One region of the Streptomyces sp. NPDC002476 genome, then DNA from elsewhere that is predicted to be linked to it. Evidence: riboswitches for the same ligand, from Rfam matches in the RefSeq annotation. Region 1 holds a riboswitch; the other holds the start of a gene.
The links. Region 1 has a riboswitch for cobalamin ahead of ACFYXM_RS32700 (ABC transporter substrate-binding protein). Riboswitches for the same ligand answer to the same signal wherever they lie in the genome.

Region 2: it holds a riboswitch for cobalamin, as region 1 does, so the genes downstream of both, ACFYXM_RS21415 (cobalamin biosynthesis protein) here and ACFYXM_RS32700 (ABC transporter substrate-binding protein) in region 1, are expected to answer to the same signal.

The regions. Positions count from the first base shown of each region.
Region 1 is NZ_JBIARH010000048.1:3,439-10,884, reverse strand. It holds gene ACFYXM_RS32715 (ABC transporter substrate-binding protein) at 1-431, opposite strand, end outside; gene ACFYXM_RS32710 (ABC transporter ATP-binding protein) at 803-1,654, opposite strand; gene ACFYXM_RS32705 (FecCD family ABC transporter permease) at 1,651-2,778, opposite strand; gene ACFYXM_RS32700 (ABC transporter substrate-binding protein) at 2,808-3,773, opposite strand; cobalamin riboswitch at 3,893-4,075, opposite strand; gene ACFYXM_RS32695 (alpha/beta hydrolase) at 4,348-5,490, shown strand; gene ACFYXM_RS32690 (sensor histidine kinase) at 5,918-7,105, shown strand; gene ACFYXM_RS32685 (response regulator) at 7,077-7,446, shown strand, end outside.
Region 2 is NZ_JBIARH010000018.1:98,230-105,675, forward strand. It holds gene ACFYXM_RS21395 (alpha/beta hydrolase) at 1-917, opposite strand, end outside; gene ACFYXM_RS21400 (class II aldolase/adducin family protein) at 1,112-1,792, opposite strand; gene ACFYXM_RS21405 (anion permease) at 2,007-3,275, shown strand; gene ACFYXM_RS21410 (hypothetical protein) at 3,351-3,581, shown strand; cobalamin riboswitch at 3,764-3,896, shown strand; gene ACFYXM_RS21415 (cobalamin biosynthesis protein) at 4,041-5,117, shown strand; gene ACFYXM_RS21420 (cobyric acid synthase) at 5,114-6,655, shown strand; gene cobN (cobaltochelatase subunit CobN) at 6,652-7,446, shown strand, end outside.

The DNA.
Region 1 (7,446 bases):
ACCTTGAGGTGGAACACCACGGTCTTGTCGTCCGGGGTGTCGATCGACTTGATGGTGGACAGCATCGGCGACGGCCCGGCCGGGTCGTCGATCGCGATCGTACGGTCGAAGGAGAACTTCACGTCCTTCGACGTGAGGCTGTGGCCGTTGCTGAACTTCAATCCGTCGCGCAGCGTGCAGGTGTAGGTCTTGCTGCCGTTCGAGAACCCGCACTCCTCCGCGGCCTCCGGCACGGGGGTGGAGGAAGCGGGCGGGAAGCTCAGCAGGGACTGGAACACGTTGTTGAACAAAAGCCAGGACCCCGGGTCGTACCCCGAGGCCGGGTCGGTGGCGAGGATGCCGTCGGACATCCCGACGACGATCCTGTCCTTGCTCTCGGACGGCCAGATCTGGTCCTCGGAGCCGCAACCCGTCAGCAGCACCGCTGTCATTCCCCCGACGATCAGAGTGCTCGACCGCCTCGTACGATCCATCACGGAAAGTGCTCCATACTGTCAGCCGGCCGCGAGGGTTTCCCCGGGCAACCGGATCGGGTCAGGAAGTACTGCGCACGCCGCGACCCAGACACTCGGCCCGGTCGGGCGTGTTGGTGCGGACCGAGCGGACTGCCGGGACTCGGTGTTCGACAGGAATTGTATGCACGGTGACTGACAGTCAGCTTCCGCTTTGGTGAACGGTAATCGGCCGAACGGCGAACACGCCCTGGGAGAAGGGTGGATGCGCCGTGCGGCAACAGGCGGCGACGGCCGGTCGCCGCCGCGCCGAAGGCGGGAGTGAAGCCGCCTCGCGCGACCCGGCCCGCTCACGGAACGGGCTCGTCCCCCCGGGCCGTCGTGGTCCGGCGGGGTCCCTGTTCCCCGGGCAGGAAGGTCACATGGGGCGCTCCCGTGCGGGGGTGGACGACGACCTCGCCCGCCACCTCGTAGACCTCGCGCAGCAGTTTTGCGGTGATCACCTCTGCGGGCGGGCCGGACGCGACGACCTCGCCCCCGCGCAGCACGTAGAGGCGATCGCAGTAGTACGCCGCGAGGTTGAGGTCGTGGAGCGCGACCAGAACGGCGGCGGGGAGCCGGCGCAGGATGCCGAGGACGTCGAGCTGGTGGCGTATGTCCAGATGGTTGGTGGGTTCGTCGAGGACGAGCAGCGAGGGCTGTTGGGCGAGGGCGCGGGCGATGAGCACACGTTGGCGCTCGCCACCGGAGAGCCCGTCGAAGGAACGGTCGGCGAGCAAGGCCGCGTCCACGGACGCGAGGGCCGAAGCGATCAGCCGGGCGTCCTGTGCGGTGTCGCCGTCGAGCAGGCCCTTGTGCGGGGTACGGCCCATGGCGACCACCTCACGCACTGTCAGGTCGAAGTCGGCGACGGGCTCCTGGACCACCGCGGCCAGAGTACGGGCCAGTGTGCGTACGGGCAGGCGCCAGACGTCGGTCCCGTCGACCCGTACGTGTCCGGTGTCGGGTCGCAGCACGCGGTAGACGGCGCGCAGCAGACTGGACTTGCCGCTGCCGTTGGGGCCGACCAGCCCCACGACCTCGCCGGGGCGGGCGGTCAGGGAGACGTCCCGGACCAGGCGGTGCGCACCGGCGGACAGAGTGACCCCGTCGACGGACAGGGCGGCGCCGCCACCGACGGCGCGTTCGGCCGCGTCGCTCATGCCGCTCCCCGTTCGTCGTTCCGCCGGGCGTCACGGCGCATGAGCCAGAGAAAGAAGGGGCCTCCGCACAGCGCCGTGAGCACCCCGACGGGAAGTTCCAAGGGCGCCGCGACCGTGCGGGCGGCGATGTCGGCCCAGATCAGGAAGACGGCTCCGCCGAGGGCGGCCGTCGGCAGGACGCGACGGTGGTCGCCGCCGACGACGAGCCGCACGGTGTGCGGCAGCATCAGCCCGACGAAGCCGATCGGCCCGGTCGCCGCGACCAGGACGCCGGTGACCAGGGACAGCAGGACGAACATGCGGGCCCGGAACCGGGCCACGTCGAGTCCCATCGTGCCCGCGGACTCCTCGCCCGCCAGCAGCAGGTTCAGGTTCCGTGCCTGGACCAGCAGGACGGCGATGCCGAGCAGCAGGGCGCCACCCGGCAGCCAGAGCGTGTCCCAGCCGACGCCGCCGAGGCCGCCGAGGGTCCAGGCGAGGACGGCACGGGCCTCGTGGCCCCGGCCGGTGGTGAGCAGCAACAGGTCCGTCACCGCGGTGAGCACCGACGCCGTCGCCACACCGGACAGCACGAGCCGTACCGAGGTGATGCGTCCGCCGGTGCGCGCGGTCGCGTACACCACCAGCAGCGCGCCGAGGGCGCCGGCGAACGCGGCGGCCGGCAGCGAGACGGGCCCGAGCACGCCCACGCCGAGCACGATCACCGAGACCGCGCCCAGCGACGCGCCGGAGGACACGCCCAGCAGGTACGGCTCGGCCAGCGGGTTGCGGATGAGGGCCTGCATGGCGGTGCCCACCACGGCCAGCCCGGCGCCGGTCACGGCACCGAGCAGCACCCGCGGTGCCCGCACGTCCAGGACGATCGTCTCCCGGGCGCGGGTCCAGGACGGCTCCTGCCAGTCGGCGCCCAGCGCGTGCGTCACGATGCCCCACACCTGGCCGGGCGGCACGTGCACCGAGCCGATGGCCAGGCCGGCAGTGGCGGAGACCACCAGCAGCAGCGCGAGGACGGTCAGCGCGAAGGGGAGGGGTACGCGCCCCGACCGGCCGCCGCGGCGCGGGAGCCACGCCCTCGCTCCGCCGGCCGTCCCCTCGGTCGTCCCGTCGGGCGGGGCGGCCTTCACGGGCGTTCCCGTTCCCGTCCCCGTTCCCGTCACCGGAAGCTCTCGGGATGCAGACCGCGCGCCAGGCCGTCGACCGCGTACGCCGACCGGATGCCGACGAGGGTCGCGGTCAGCGGCAGGACCACGAACCGCTTGTTCCTGATGGCCGGGACGTCGGCGAGGGCGGGCTGCGAGAGCAGGAACCGCTTCTTCTGCTCGACGCTGCCGGAGCCCGCGTAGTCGTAGACCATCACGGCCTCGGGCTTGCGGGCCACGACCTGTTCCCAGGAGACGTCCCCGAAGACGTCGTCGAGGCCCGCGAAGACGTTCCGGCCGCCCGCCAGGTCGATCAGGTCGTTGCCCAGCCCCTTGCCGCCCGCGGTGAAGGCGGTCTTCTCGCCGCTGTCGTAGACGAAGACGGGCACGTCGGGCCTCTTCCCCACGGCCGAGACGGCCTTGTCGACGCGCCCCCTCAGATCGGCCACCAGCGCGGAGGCGCGGTCCGGGACGCCGAAGACGTCGCCGATGGTGCGGATCTCGTCGTAGGTGTCCCGCATCGTCACCCGCTTCTTGCCGCAGTACTCCCGGTTGAGGTAGGTGTCGATGCCCGCCTCGGCGAACGCCTTGCGCGACCGGCCCTCGTTCTCGGCGAACGCGCTGCCGTAGCCGCCGTAGACGAAGTCCGGCTCCGCGTCCAGGACGGTTTCGAAGGAAGGCTCCCGCTTCGCCAGTTCGGGTACGGCCGCGAAGTCCTTCCGCAGCTCGGGCAGAACGGCCGAGTCCGGGAAGGCGGTACCGGCCATGCGGTCCTTCAGCCCCAGGGCGAGCAGCAGTTCCGCGGGGTGCTGATGGATGGTGACCACGCGCGAGGGCGGTTTGTCGTACGTCGTTCTCACACCGCAGTTGTCGACGGTGACCGGGAAGCCCTCGACCGTTGACGCACCGGCCTTCGGTTTCCCGGGGGAGTCGTCGGCGGTGCCGCAGCCGGCGGCCGGCAGGGCGGTGGCCAGGGCCATGACCCCGGCGACGACGCGCGGGGCGCGCCGGGTGCGCCGGGTGCGGGCAGGGGGAGAGCAGGGGCGGCGGCGGGGTATGCCGAAATACACGTAGAGCCTCCTGGGGAGTCCGCGCTCCTCAAAACGGGCCCGCGACAGGCCAGTGTCCTGACTCCCGGATCGACGTTCCCCCCGCCTTCCCGCGCGGCGCGCGGTGGCATGTCGAAGGGTTGCACTCCCCGGTCACAGTGGCGGGACCGTGCCGGATTCGCACCGGCTTCCTGTCTCCCGTCGCGGCGATGACCTGCCGATATTACGTTTGTCCGAGGTCGGCGCACAGAGGGCGCCCATGTGAGTGATCGCACGCCGGGGAACCGGGGCCCGTCTCCCGGCCGTTCCCGCCCCTTCCCGGCGCGGCCGGGGCGCGTGATGCGGGAGGCCGGGAGCGACCGGCGTCGAAGGCGCGGGGGTGCCGGTCGCCGAAGGCACGGGAGTGACCGGCGTCAACACGAGGTTCCCGGTGCCTCGCGTCCGACGTAAAGAGGTGGAAAAGAGGGTAAACCATCGTGCTGTGTGCGACATCCTCACTGGCGTGATGAGCCTGACGGGGACACCCTTCTTCCTGGCCACGATCGCGCTGGCCATCGTCAGTGTGCTGCTTCCCCTGTTGCTGTGGGGGCGGGTACGGGGTCCCGCCGTGGTGCGAGGCGCGAGCCGTCTCGCGATGGTCGTCCTCGCGCAGGGGGCGGCCGTGCTGAGTGTCTTCGTGGTGGTCAACAACACCAATGGTCTGTACGACAACTGGGCCGATCTGCTCGGCACCGGACACCATGTCGTCGCCGCCCCGGACCTCGGACGCGACGGACTCGGAAGTCACAAGGACCTGGCGAACGAGCCGAAGGTCGTCCAGGAGTTCGACCCGGTGCACGACGCCCGGATGGGACGGAACGTCCGCGTCACCCAACTGCGCGGGCGGGTGTCGGGGGTGCGCGGCGAGGTGTACGTATGGCTGCCGCCGCAGTACGACCAGCCGGCCTTCCGGCACCGGAGGTTCCCCGTGGTCGAACTCCTCGGCGGCTTCCCCGGTTCGGCGAAGGCGTGGTTCAGCAGCCTGCGGGTGCAGTCGCAGCTGGAGGCCCGGATGCGGAGCGGCGAGATCGCCCCGTTCATTCTCGTCGCACCCCGCACCAATCTGCTGGCCGGTCAGGACACCGGATGCGCCAATGTGCCGGGCGTCGTGGACGCCGAGTCATGGCTCAGCGTGGACGTCCGGCAGATGGTGATCGACACCTTCCGCGCACGGAGCGGCGCGAAGGGGTGGGCGGTGGCCGGTTACTCGGCCGGGGCGCACTGCGCCGTGAAGATGGCACTCGCCCACCCCGACCGGTACCGGGCCGCGGTGGGCCTGTCCGGCTACAACGACCCGGCCGCCGAACGGGTCTCCCTCACGGCCCGCGCCCCGGAGCTGCGGCGGGCCAACAACCCGCTGTGGATCCTGCGCCATGCGACCACCCCTCCGCGCGTCGCGCTGTATCTCTCGGGCGGACGCGAAGACGGCTACCGTGACGGCCTCGCGCTGCGGCGCGCGGCGGCAGCCCCGACACGGGTGGTGGTGGCCCGGGTGACCGGGCCGCACACCATTGGCCTGTGGAAGCGCCAGGTGCCCCAGGTCTTCCGCTGGCTGACGGCCGAACTGTCGCCGTGGGCGGGCCGGGTCGCGCCGGCGAAGGGCGTCTGAACCGACAGGAAGCGGTGCGGAAGGGACCGACGGCCCGCGGGGGAGTGGCCGACGCGGGGCGTGACGGGCGGTCGGGCCCAGGGACCCCCGCCGTCCGTCGTCACGTCGGTCGGCCGTCGTCATGCCGGTCGGGCGTCGGCCGAATGGAGTCGTCGGGGCCTCCGGCCGGGCGATCGTGACGACGGGCCCGGCGCCTCGGCCGGGGCGCCGGGCGGCGGTCCGGCGTACGGGCGGCAACCGCGCGTCGGAGGCCCGGGGCGTGGGCGGACACGGGTCCCGGGGACGGCGGCCGGGGGCGGGGGGACGGACGGGGGAGGCCGCGGGGCCCGTCCCGCGTGACGATGCCCGATGCGGTCGTCGACCCTACGGTGGTGCCATGGCGGTGAGCAGTGGTCGGAGAAGGGGGGAACGGTCCCGGTTCGGTGTGATGGACGCACTGGTCCTGGTCGTGCTGTTCGTCCTGTCCGTCGTGGCCGCCTCGATCGTGCCGCACGAGCGCGATTTCTCCCTGCGCTGGCAGGCGGTGGTGCTGGCGGGCACCGGTTGTACCGCGCTGGTGTGGCGGCGCCGTCACCCGGTCGGTGTACTGGCCGTGGCGGTCGGCTGCGGGGTGGCCTTCCAGCTGCTGGGATTCCGGGAGAGTCCGCTGGTCATCAGCCCCGTCCTGGTGTCGGTCTACACCGTCGCCGCGCGCACCGACCGGCGAGTGACCTGGATCTCGGCGGTGTCGTCGGTCGCCATCCTGGTGGGCGTCGCCGTGCTATGGGATCCGCGTTCCTGGCTGGCCCCGGACAACGCGGCGATGCTGGCGTGGACGGTGCTGCCCGCAGCCATCGGTGACGGGGTGCGCTCGCGCCGCGCCTATGTGGCCGCGGTGGAGGAACGGGCGGAACACGCGGAGCGCACGCGCGAGCAGGAGGCGCAGCAGCGGGTGGCGGCCGAGCGGGTGCGGATCGCGCGCGAACTGCACGACATCGTCGCCCACCACATCGCCCTCATCAACGCCCAGGCGGGCGTGGCGGTCCACCTCGTGGAACGGCGGCCGGAGCAGATCCTGGCCGCACTGGAGCACATCCGGGACACCAGCCGCTCCGCGCTCGACGAACTGCGCGTGACCGTGGGGCTGCTGCGGCAGTCCGGCGACCCGGTGACGCCCCGCGACCCGATGCCCGGCCTGGCCCGCGTACCGGCGCTCCTGGCATCGTTCGAGCGAGCCGGACTGAACGTGAGCCACAGCTGGCACGGCGTCGCCGAACCGCTCGCTCCGGCGGTCGACCTGGCCGCCTACCGCATCGTGCAGGAGGCCCTGACCAACGTGCACAAGCACGCGGGGGCCGACCACGCCCGGTTGTTCCTGCACTACCGCCCCGAGCGGCTGACGATCACCGTCGAGAACGACGGCCGGACCGGAGCCGACCCGGCCCGTCCGGGGACGGGCCACGGGCTCATCGGGATGCGCGAGCGCGCCTCCACGGTCGGTGGGCGGCTGTACGCGGGTGCCCGCCCGGAGGGCGGCTTCACCGTGACGGCCGAGCTGCCGCTGCGCCCCGGCCCGGTCATGGGCGAACCACAGAGAAGGGACGGGCATGACGATCCGCGTGCTGCTTGTCGATGACCAGGCCCTGCTGCGGGGCACGTTCAGGATGCTGTTCGACTCCACGGACGACATGGAGACGGTGGGGGAGGCGTCCAACGGGCAGGAGGCACTGGACCTGGCCCGTGCGCAGAGCCCCGACGTGGTCCTGATGGACATCCGCATGCCGGAGATGGACGGTCTCGAAGCCACACGGCTGATCAGCGAGTCCGACAACCTCACCGAGGTGAAGGTGCTCATCCTCACCACCTTCGAGGACGACGAGCACGTGGCCGAGGCGCTGCGCGCCGGTGCGAGCGGCTTTCTCGGCAAGGGCGCCCGGCCCGAGGAACTGCTCGACGCCGTCCGTACGATCGCCGCGG
Region 2 (7,446 bases), on a different contig from region 1:
GAGCCGCTCAGGAGGCGGGCGCCGTGCAGTCCGGCCTGTCCCTGGGCGGCCCGGACGGCGAGCGGCAGCAGGGCGGCCGGGACGCCGCGGGCGGTGGCCAGGGCGCGCAGCGTGGTGGCCCAGTCCAGTACCGGGGAGTCGAGCACGAGGCCGCTGATCCGGTCGCGCAGCGCGGAGTCGACGGCCGCGTGCAGCGCCATCGAGGCGCCGGTGGACCAGCCGTGCAGGACGATGTTCTCCGCGCCGTAGCGGACGGCGAAGCGGATCGCCGCGTCCAGGTCGCGCCACTCGGACTCGCCGAGGTGGGCGAGTCCGTCCGGGGAGCGCGGGGCCCCGGGGTCGCCGCGGTAGGCAAGGTCGAGGACGGGCAGGTGCAGGTCGTGCAGGAACGCCATGAGGTTCATGGGGTGTTCCCTGGTGGTGCCGAGGCCGTGCACGGTGATGACCCAGGTGTCGCGGGCGCCCGGCACGAACCAGGCGGGCAGCGTCCCGAGTTCGCCGGGGATCTCGACGTCCTCGTGGTCGAGGCCGAGCGCCGAGGAAGGGTCCCCACTGTGCAGCTGGGGTGTGATCCGGACCTCGGCGCCGGGCTCCAGGCTTCCCCGGTCGACGCGTTCCAGTCTGCGCACGACGGTGTCGGGGGCGTGGTGGGCGCGCTCGACCACCGGGCCGACGACGGCGTGCAGGCCGTCGCCCTCCAGTCCGTACGTCCCGGGCCGCAGGGAGGTGAAGGAACGAGTCAGGGTGACCCGGCCGGCCGCCGTGGCGTGCACGGTCAGTCCCCGGTCGGCGGGCAGCGGCCGCCCGGACGGTGCCTTGAGGGCGGCGTCGCCCGCGTACCGGCCGGCCGCGACCGCTGCCGCACCGAGGCCGAGGATCGTGGTGACGGCCGCTGCCGTGACTGTTGCCGGGCGCACTGTTCCAGTCTGGTGGGGCGGGTCGCGCCCTGCCACCCGGACGGGTTCGCCCGGCGCCCGGCGGGGGACGGCACGGGCCGCCGTCGGGCGCGCGGCGGAAGACGAAAGCGGAAGGCGGAAGCGGAAGGCGAAACGGAAGGCGGAAACGGCCGCTCGGCGGGGGCGGAACGGGCCGTTCGCCGGGCCCGGCGGGGTCAGCGCGTCTGCCCGTATCCCTTCAGCGCCTCCCGTACGTCGTCCAACTGGGCCGGGGTGAGCAGGGCCGGGGACAGTCCGGGCACGGAGACGGCGGCGAGCCAGAGCCGGCAGAGCCATTCCAGCTGCGCGGTCCGGTCGTACGCCTCGTCCAGGGTGGCTCCGTGGGTGACGGTGCCGTGGTTGCGGAGCAGGCAGCCGGTGCGGTCGCGCAGGGCGTCCAGCATGTTCGCGGCCAGTTCCTCGGTCCCGTAGCGCGCGTAGGCCGCCACCCGCACCGGTCCCCCGAGCATGGCGGCGGCGTAGTGGATCGACGGGACCTCGGGGACCAGGGTGGAGACCGCCGTGGCGTGCACCGCGTGGGTGTGCACGACGGCCGCCGCGTCGGTGTTCCGGTAGACCGCGAGGTGGAGCGGGAGTTCGCTGGTGGGGGTCAGTACGCCGAGGACCTGGTTTCCTTCCGGATCGACACCGACCACGTCCTGCCGGCCGAGCCGGTCGTAGGGCACGCCGCTCGGGGTGACCAGGATCGTGTCGCCGACCCGGGCCGACACGTTGCCCGAGGTGCCGACGACCAGGCCGTCCGCCGCCGTCCTGCGGGCGGTGGTGACGAGATCGGCCCAGGCTTGTTCGATCGCACCTTGTCGCTGATCGCTCACGTCCCGTCGCTGATCGCTCATGACCGTGATCCTGTCAGCCCGCCGGGCGTACGTATACACGACCGACCGAAGGAACCACGAAGAGTGACGACGGGGCGCGGGCGGCGGGCACCATGGCCGCGAACCGCCCCGAAGCGCCCCCAGGGACACCATGAAGCCCCGCTCAGTTCATCTCCCGTTCACCAAGGTTGCCTACCGTCAACCTGCCAATGACGTCGAACGATTGCCTGGGTAAATGGAACACATCACGCTGCTTCTCGCGATTGTGATCGTGACAGCTCTAGTGTTCGATTTCACGAACGGTTTCCATGACACCGCCAACGCGATGGCCACCACCATCTCGACCGGCGCACTCAGACCGAAGACCGCGGTGGCCATGTCCGCCGTTCTCAACCTCGTCGGCGCGTTCCTGTCCGTGGAGGTCGCCAAGACGATCTCCGGCGGGATCATCAATGAGGACGGGCTGCGCACGGAGGTCATCTTCGCGGCACTCGTCGGCGCCATCCTGTGGAATCTGCTGACCTGGCTGGTCGGACTGCCGTCCAGCTCCTCGCACGCCCTGTTCGGCGGCCTGATCGGCGCCGCGGTCATGTCGGCCGGCTGGTCCTCGGTCAACGGCGGCACGGTCGTCACCAAGGTGCTGATCCCCGCGGTCGCCGCCCCGATCGTCGCCGGGTTCGCCGCGCTGCTGGCCACGCGGCTGACGTACCGGATCGGCGGGAAGATCCGTGACGAGGCCCAGGAGAAGGCCACCGCCAAGGGCTACCGCGCCGGTCAGATCGCCTCGGCCGGACTGGTCTCCCTCGCCCACGGCACCAACGACGCGCAGAAGACCATGGGCATCATCACCCTGGCCCTGGTCACCAGTGGTGTGCTGCACCCCGGCGCCAACCCGCCGGTCTGGGTCATCGTCTCCGCCGGTACGGCCATCGCGCTCGGCACCTACCTGGGCGGCTGGCGCATCATCCGCACCATGGGCAGCGGCCTCACCGACCTCAGGCCGCCGCAGGGCTTCGCCGCCCAGACCAGCGCGGCCACGGTCATCCTCGCCTCCTCGCACCTCGGTTTCTCCCTGTCCACCACCCAGTCCTGCTCCGGCGCCGTGATGGGCGCGGGCCTCGGCCGCCGGGGCGGCGTGGTCCGCTGGTCCACCGCCACCCGGATGTTCGTCGCGTGGGGCCTGACCCTGCCGGCCGCGGGCCTGGTCGGCGCGGGCGCCGAGCTCCTGACCAAGCAGGGCACCTGGGGCGTCGTCGTGGTCGCGGCGCTGCTGGTCGTGGGCTCCGGCTCGATCTGGCTGATCTCGCGCCGCAAGCCGGTCGGCCACGGGGACGTCGCGCCCTCGGAGAGCGCCGTCGAACCCGCGGGCGTCGTCACCACGGCCATCGCCGCCGTCAGCCCGCCGCCCACCGCCGCAGCGCAGGACCTCATGACCATCATCCCGGCCACGCCCGCCGCCGCGGCCGCCGCCGCCCAGGACCCGGCGCGTCCCGCCGCCGTCTAGGGCGTGTTTCGAAAGTGCCGTGACCGGCACCGGACCGGTCACGCGGACCGTCCGCAGACCGTCTAAGGAAGCAGCATGAAAATCGACTGGGCAGCCCTCGGCTCCGTCTTCGGTGTCTCCCTCGTCGTCACCGTCGCGCTGGTGGGCGTCTTCACCCTCGGCATCGTCGGTCTCGCCAAGCAGCCCGAGGCGGCGGCCCAGGGCGGCTCCGGCGGCTCACGGGTACTGGCGCGCGCGGGCGCGTACGTCTGCTTCGTGCTGTGCGCGGCGGCGGTCGCGTACGGGATCTATCTGATCGTCGCCTGAGCCCTTCCCCTCGCACCTCCTTTTCGCAGCCCCGACGGGCCGGACGCACCTCGCGTGTCCGGCCCGTCGACGTGTCCCCGTCCCGATGTGGGCCTCAGCACACTGCCCCGCCGCAGGTCAACGGCGGGTTGACGGGCGTTCGCAGAGCGTGGTGGACTGCCGGAGCCATTTACGGCGACAGCAGAGGAAGCCGGTGCGAATCCGGCGCGGTCCCGCCACTGTCACCGGGGAGCGGTCCCCCACACCGGGAAGTCACGGCGCGCGCGAGCGGGCTGGAAGGCCGGGGGAATCGCGGATCCGGGAGCCAGGAGACTCTCGTCGCCGGTCACGTCGAACCAGGGCGCGGACCCTGAGTGAGGACATTTCGCCATGCCTGGCAGCCGTGCGTCCCTTGCCCCGGCGCTCTCGCCGAGAGCCGCCCGTACGAAGGTCCTCCGAGGCACGACGGCCGGCTGAGCCATGCGTGCCGATCGCGTATTCGCGTACGGCGCCACGGCCGGTCTGATCGGCGATCTGCTGCTCGGTGACCCCCGCAGGGGGCACCCGGTCGCCGCCTTCGGGCAGGCCGCGGCGGGCGTCGAACGCCGTCTGTGGCGCGACCACCGCGGGTGGGGCGCGCTGCACACCCTCGTCTGCGCCGGAGGCGCCGTGGGCGGTGCGGCGCTGCTCAGCCGTGCCGCACGCCGTCACCCCGCCGCCTCCGTCGCGCTGACCGCGGCCGCCACCTGGTCCGTGGTCGGCGGCACCTCGCTGGGGCGGGAGGCACGGGCCGTCGGCGGCGCCCTGGCCGTCGGGGACGTCGCGGTGGCCCGGGAACGCCTGCCGCATCTGTGCGGACGCGACCCGCACTCCCTGGACGGGCCGCAGATCGCCCGCGCCGTGGTGGAGTCCGTGGCCGAGAACACCTCGGACGCCGTGGTGGGCGCCCTGGTGTGGGGGGCGCTGGCCGGTGTGCCCGGCCTCGTCGGCTTCCGCGCGGTCAACACCCTGGACGCGATGGTCGGCCACAAGTCGCCCCGCCACCGGCGCTACGGCTGGGCCTCGGCCCGCCTCGACGACCTCGCGGGATGGCCGGGCGCCCGGCTGACCGCCGTGCTCGCCGTGGTCGCCGGCGGACGGCCGCGCGAGGCGGTACGGGCCTGGCGGGCCGACGCGGCGAAGCACCCGAGCCCCAACGCGGGCCCGGTGGAGGCGTCGTTCGCGGGCGCGCTGGGCGTGCGCCTGGGCGGAACGCTGGCGTACGGGGGCCGGGTGGAGCACCGCCCGGTGCTGAACGGGGAGACGGGCCGGGCGGTGGAGACCGCGGACATCGAGCGCGCGGTGCGGCTCTCGCGCCGGGTGGGCCTGCTGGCCCTCGGTGTGTGCGTGGCCACGCGGCTGGGCGCGGGTCTCGCCGCGCGACGGCTCGCGGACGTACGGGGCACGGGACGGGGACGGATCACGGGCGCGCGGCCCGCGGGCATGGGCGGCGCCGCCGCGGGGGCCGCGCGGCTCCTGACCGCGAAAGGCCCGAGCGCAGGACGGAGACGGACATGAGCGGCGGACTCCTGGTCGCCGGGACCACCTCGGACGCGGGCAAGAGCGTCGTCACGGCGGGCATCTGCCGCTGGCTCGCGCGCCGGGGCGTGAAGGTGGCGCCCTTCAAGGCGCAGAACATGTCGCTGAACTCCTACGTCACCCGGGAGGGCGCCGAGATCGGCCGTGCCCAGGCCATGCAGGCCGCGGCCGCCCGGGTGGAGCCGTCCGCGCTGATGAACCCGGTGCTGCTCAAGCCCGGCGGGGACCGCTCCAGCCAGGTCGTCCTGATGGGCAGGCCGGTGGGCGAGATGAGCGCGCGCGGTTACCACGGCGGACGGCAGGAGGCCCTGCTCGGCACGGTCGTGGACTGCCTGGAGCGGCTGCGGAGCACGTACGACGCGGTGATCTGCGAGGGGGCCGGAAGCCCGGCCGAGATCAATCTGCGGCGCACGGACATCGTGAACATGGGCATCGCCCGGGCGGCGCGCTTCCCGGTGGTGGTGGTCGGGGACATCGACCGGGGCGGCGTCTTCGCGTCGTTCTTCGGTACGACGGCGCTGCTCTGCGCCGAGGACCAGGCGCTGGTCGCGGGCTATCTCGTGAACAAGTTCCGCGGCGACGTGTCGCTGCTGGAGCCGGGCCTGGAGATGCTGCGCGAGATCACCGGCCGCCCGACCTACGGGGTGCTGCCCTTCGCGCACGGCCTCGGCATCGACGAGGAGGACGGGCTCCGGGTCTCGCTGCGCGGCGCCGTGCGCGAGTCGGTGATCGCGCCGCCGCACGGCGAGGACGTACTGCGGGTCGCGGTGTGCGCCGTGCCCCTGATGTCGAACTTCACCGACGTGGACGCGCTGGCCGCCGAACCGGGCGTCGTCGTCCGCTTCGTGGACCGCGCCGAGGAGTTCGCCGACGCCGACCTCGTCGTCGTGCCCGGCACCCGGGGCACGGTCGGGGCGCTGGCCTGGCTGCGCGAGCGCGGGCTCGCCGACGCCCTGGCCCGGCGTGCCGCCGAGGGCCGGCCGGTGCTCGGCATCTGCGGCGGCTACCAGGTCCTCGGCGAGCACATCGAGGACGAGGTCGAATCCCGGGCCGGGCACGTCGACGGGCTCGGGCTGCTGCCGCTGCGTGTCCGGTTCGACCGCGAGAAGACCCTGGCCCGGCCCGTCGGGGAGGCGTTCGGCGCGCCGGTCGAGGGCTACGAGATCCACCACGGCGTCGCCGACGTGCGCGGCGGCGAGCCGTTCTTCACCGACGGCCGGGGCCGCGCCCTGGACGGCTGCCGGGCCGGAGCCGTGTGGGGCACCCACTGGCACGGCTCGCTGGAGAGCGACGTGTTCCGCCGCCGTTTCCTGACCGAGGTGGCGCGCGCCGCGGGCCGGCGTTTCGTCCCCTCCCCGGACACCCGTTTCGCCGAGCTGCGCGAGGAACAGCTCGACCGCCTCGGCGACCTGATCGAAGAACACGCCGACACCGGCGCGCTGCTCCGGCTCATCGAGTCGGGCGCGCCGTCCGGACTTCCCTTCATCGCCCCCGGAGTACCTGGAGCACGCGTATGAACGCCCCCACGAGCACCGTGCTGTTGCTGTCGACCGCCGACACGGACCTGCTCGCCGCCCGCGCCTCCGGCGCGCCCTACCGGATCGGCAACCCCACGCGTGTCGACGTGCACGAGGAACTGCCCGCGCTGATCGCGGGCGCCTCCGTCGCCGTCGTCCGGCTGCTCGGCGGCAAGCGTGCCTGGGAGGACGGCCTGGCCGTGCTGCGGGCGTCCGGCATCCCGACCGTGCTGCTGGGCGGCGAGACCGTGCCGGACGCGGAGCTGATGGCCGAGTCGTCCGTGCCCGCCGGGGTCGTCGCGGAGGCGCTGCGCTACCTGGTGGAGGGCGGTCCGGGGAACCTGGTGGAGCTGACCCGTTTCCTCTCCGACACGGTGCTGCTGACCGGTCACGGCTTCGCCGAACCGCAGCGGATGCCGGAGTGGGGCGTGCGCGGCGACCGGGAGTTCGCCGAGGGCCGTCCGACCGTCGGGGTGCTGTTCTACCGGGCGCACGAACTGTCCGGGAACACCTCGTTCGTGGACGTGCTGTGCGAGGCCGTCGAGGCGCGCGGCGCCAACGCCCTGCCGGTGTACTGCGGTTCGCTGCGCGGCGCGGACGCCGGTCTGTACGAGCTGCTGGGCCGGGCGGACGCCCTGGTCGCCACGGTCCTGGCGGCGGGCGGCACGCGCGCGTCGGACGCCTCGGCCGGGGGCGAGGAGGAGGCATGGGACATCGGCGCGCTCGCGGAGCTGGACATCCCGGTGCTCCAGGGCCTGTGCCTGACCTCGTCGCGCGCCGCGTGGGAGGCG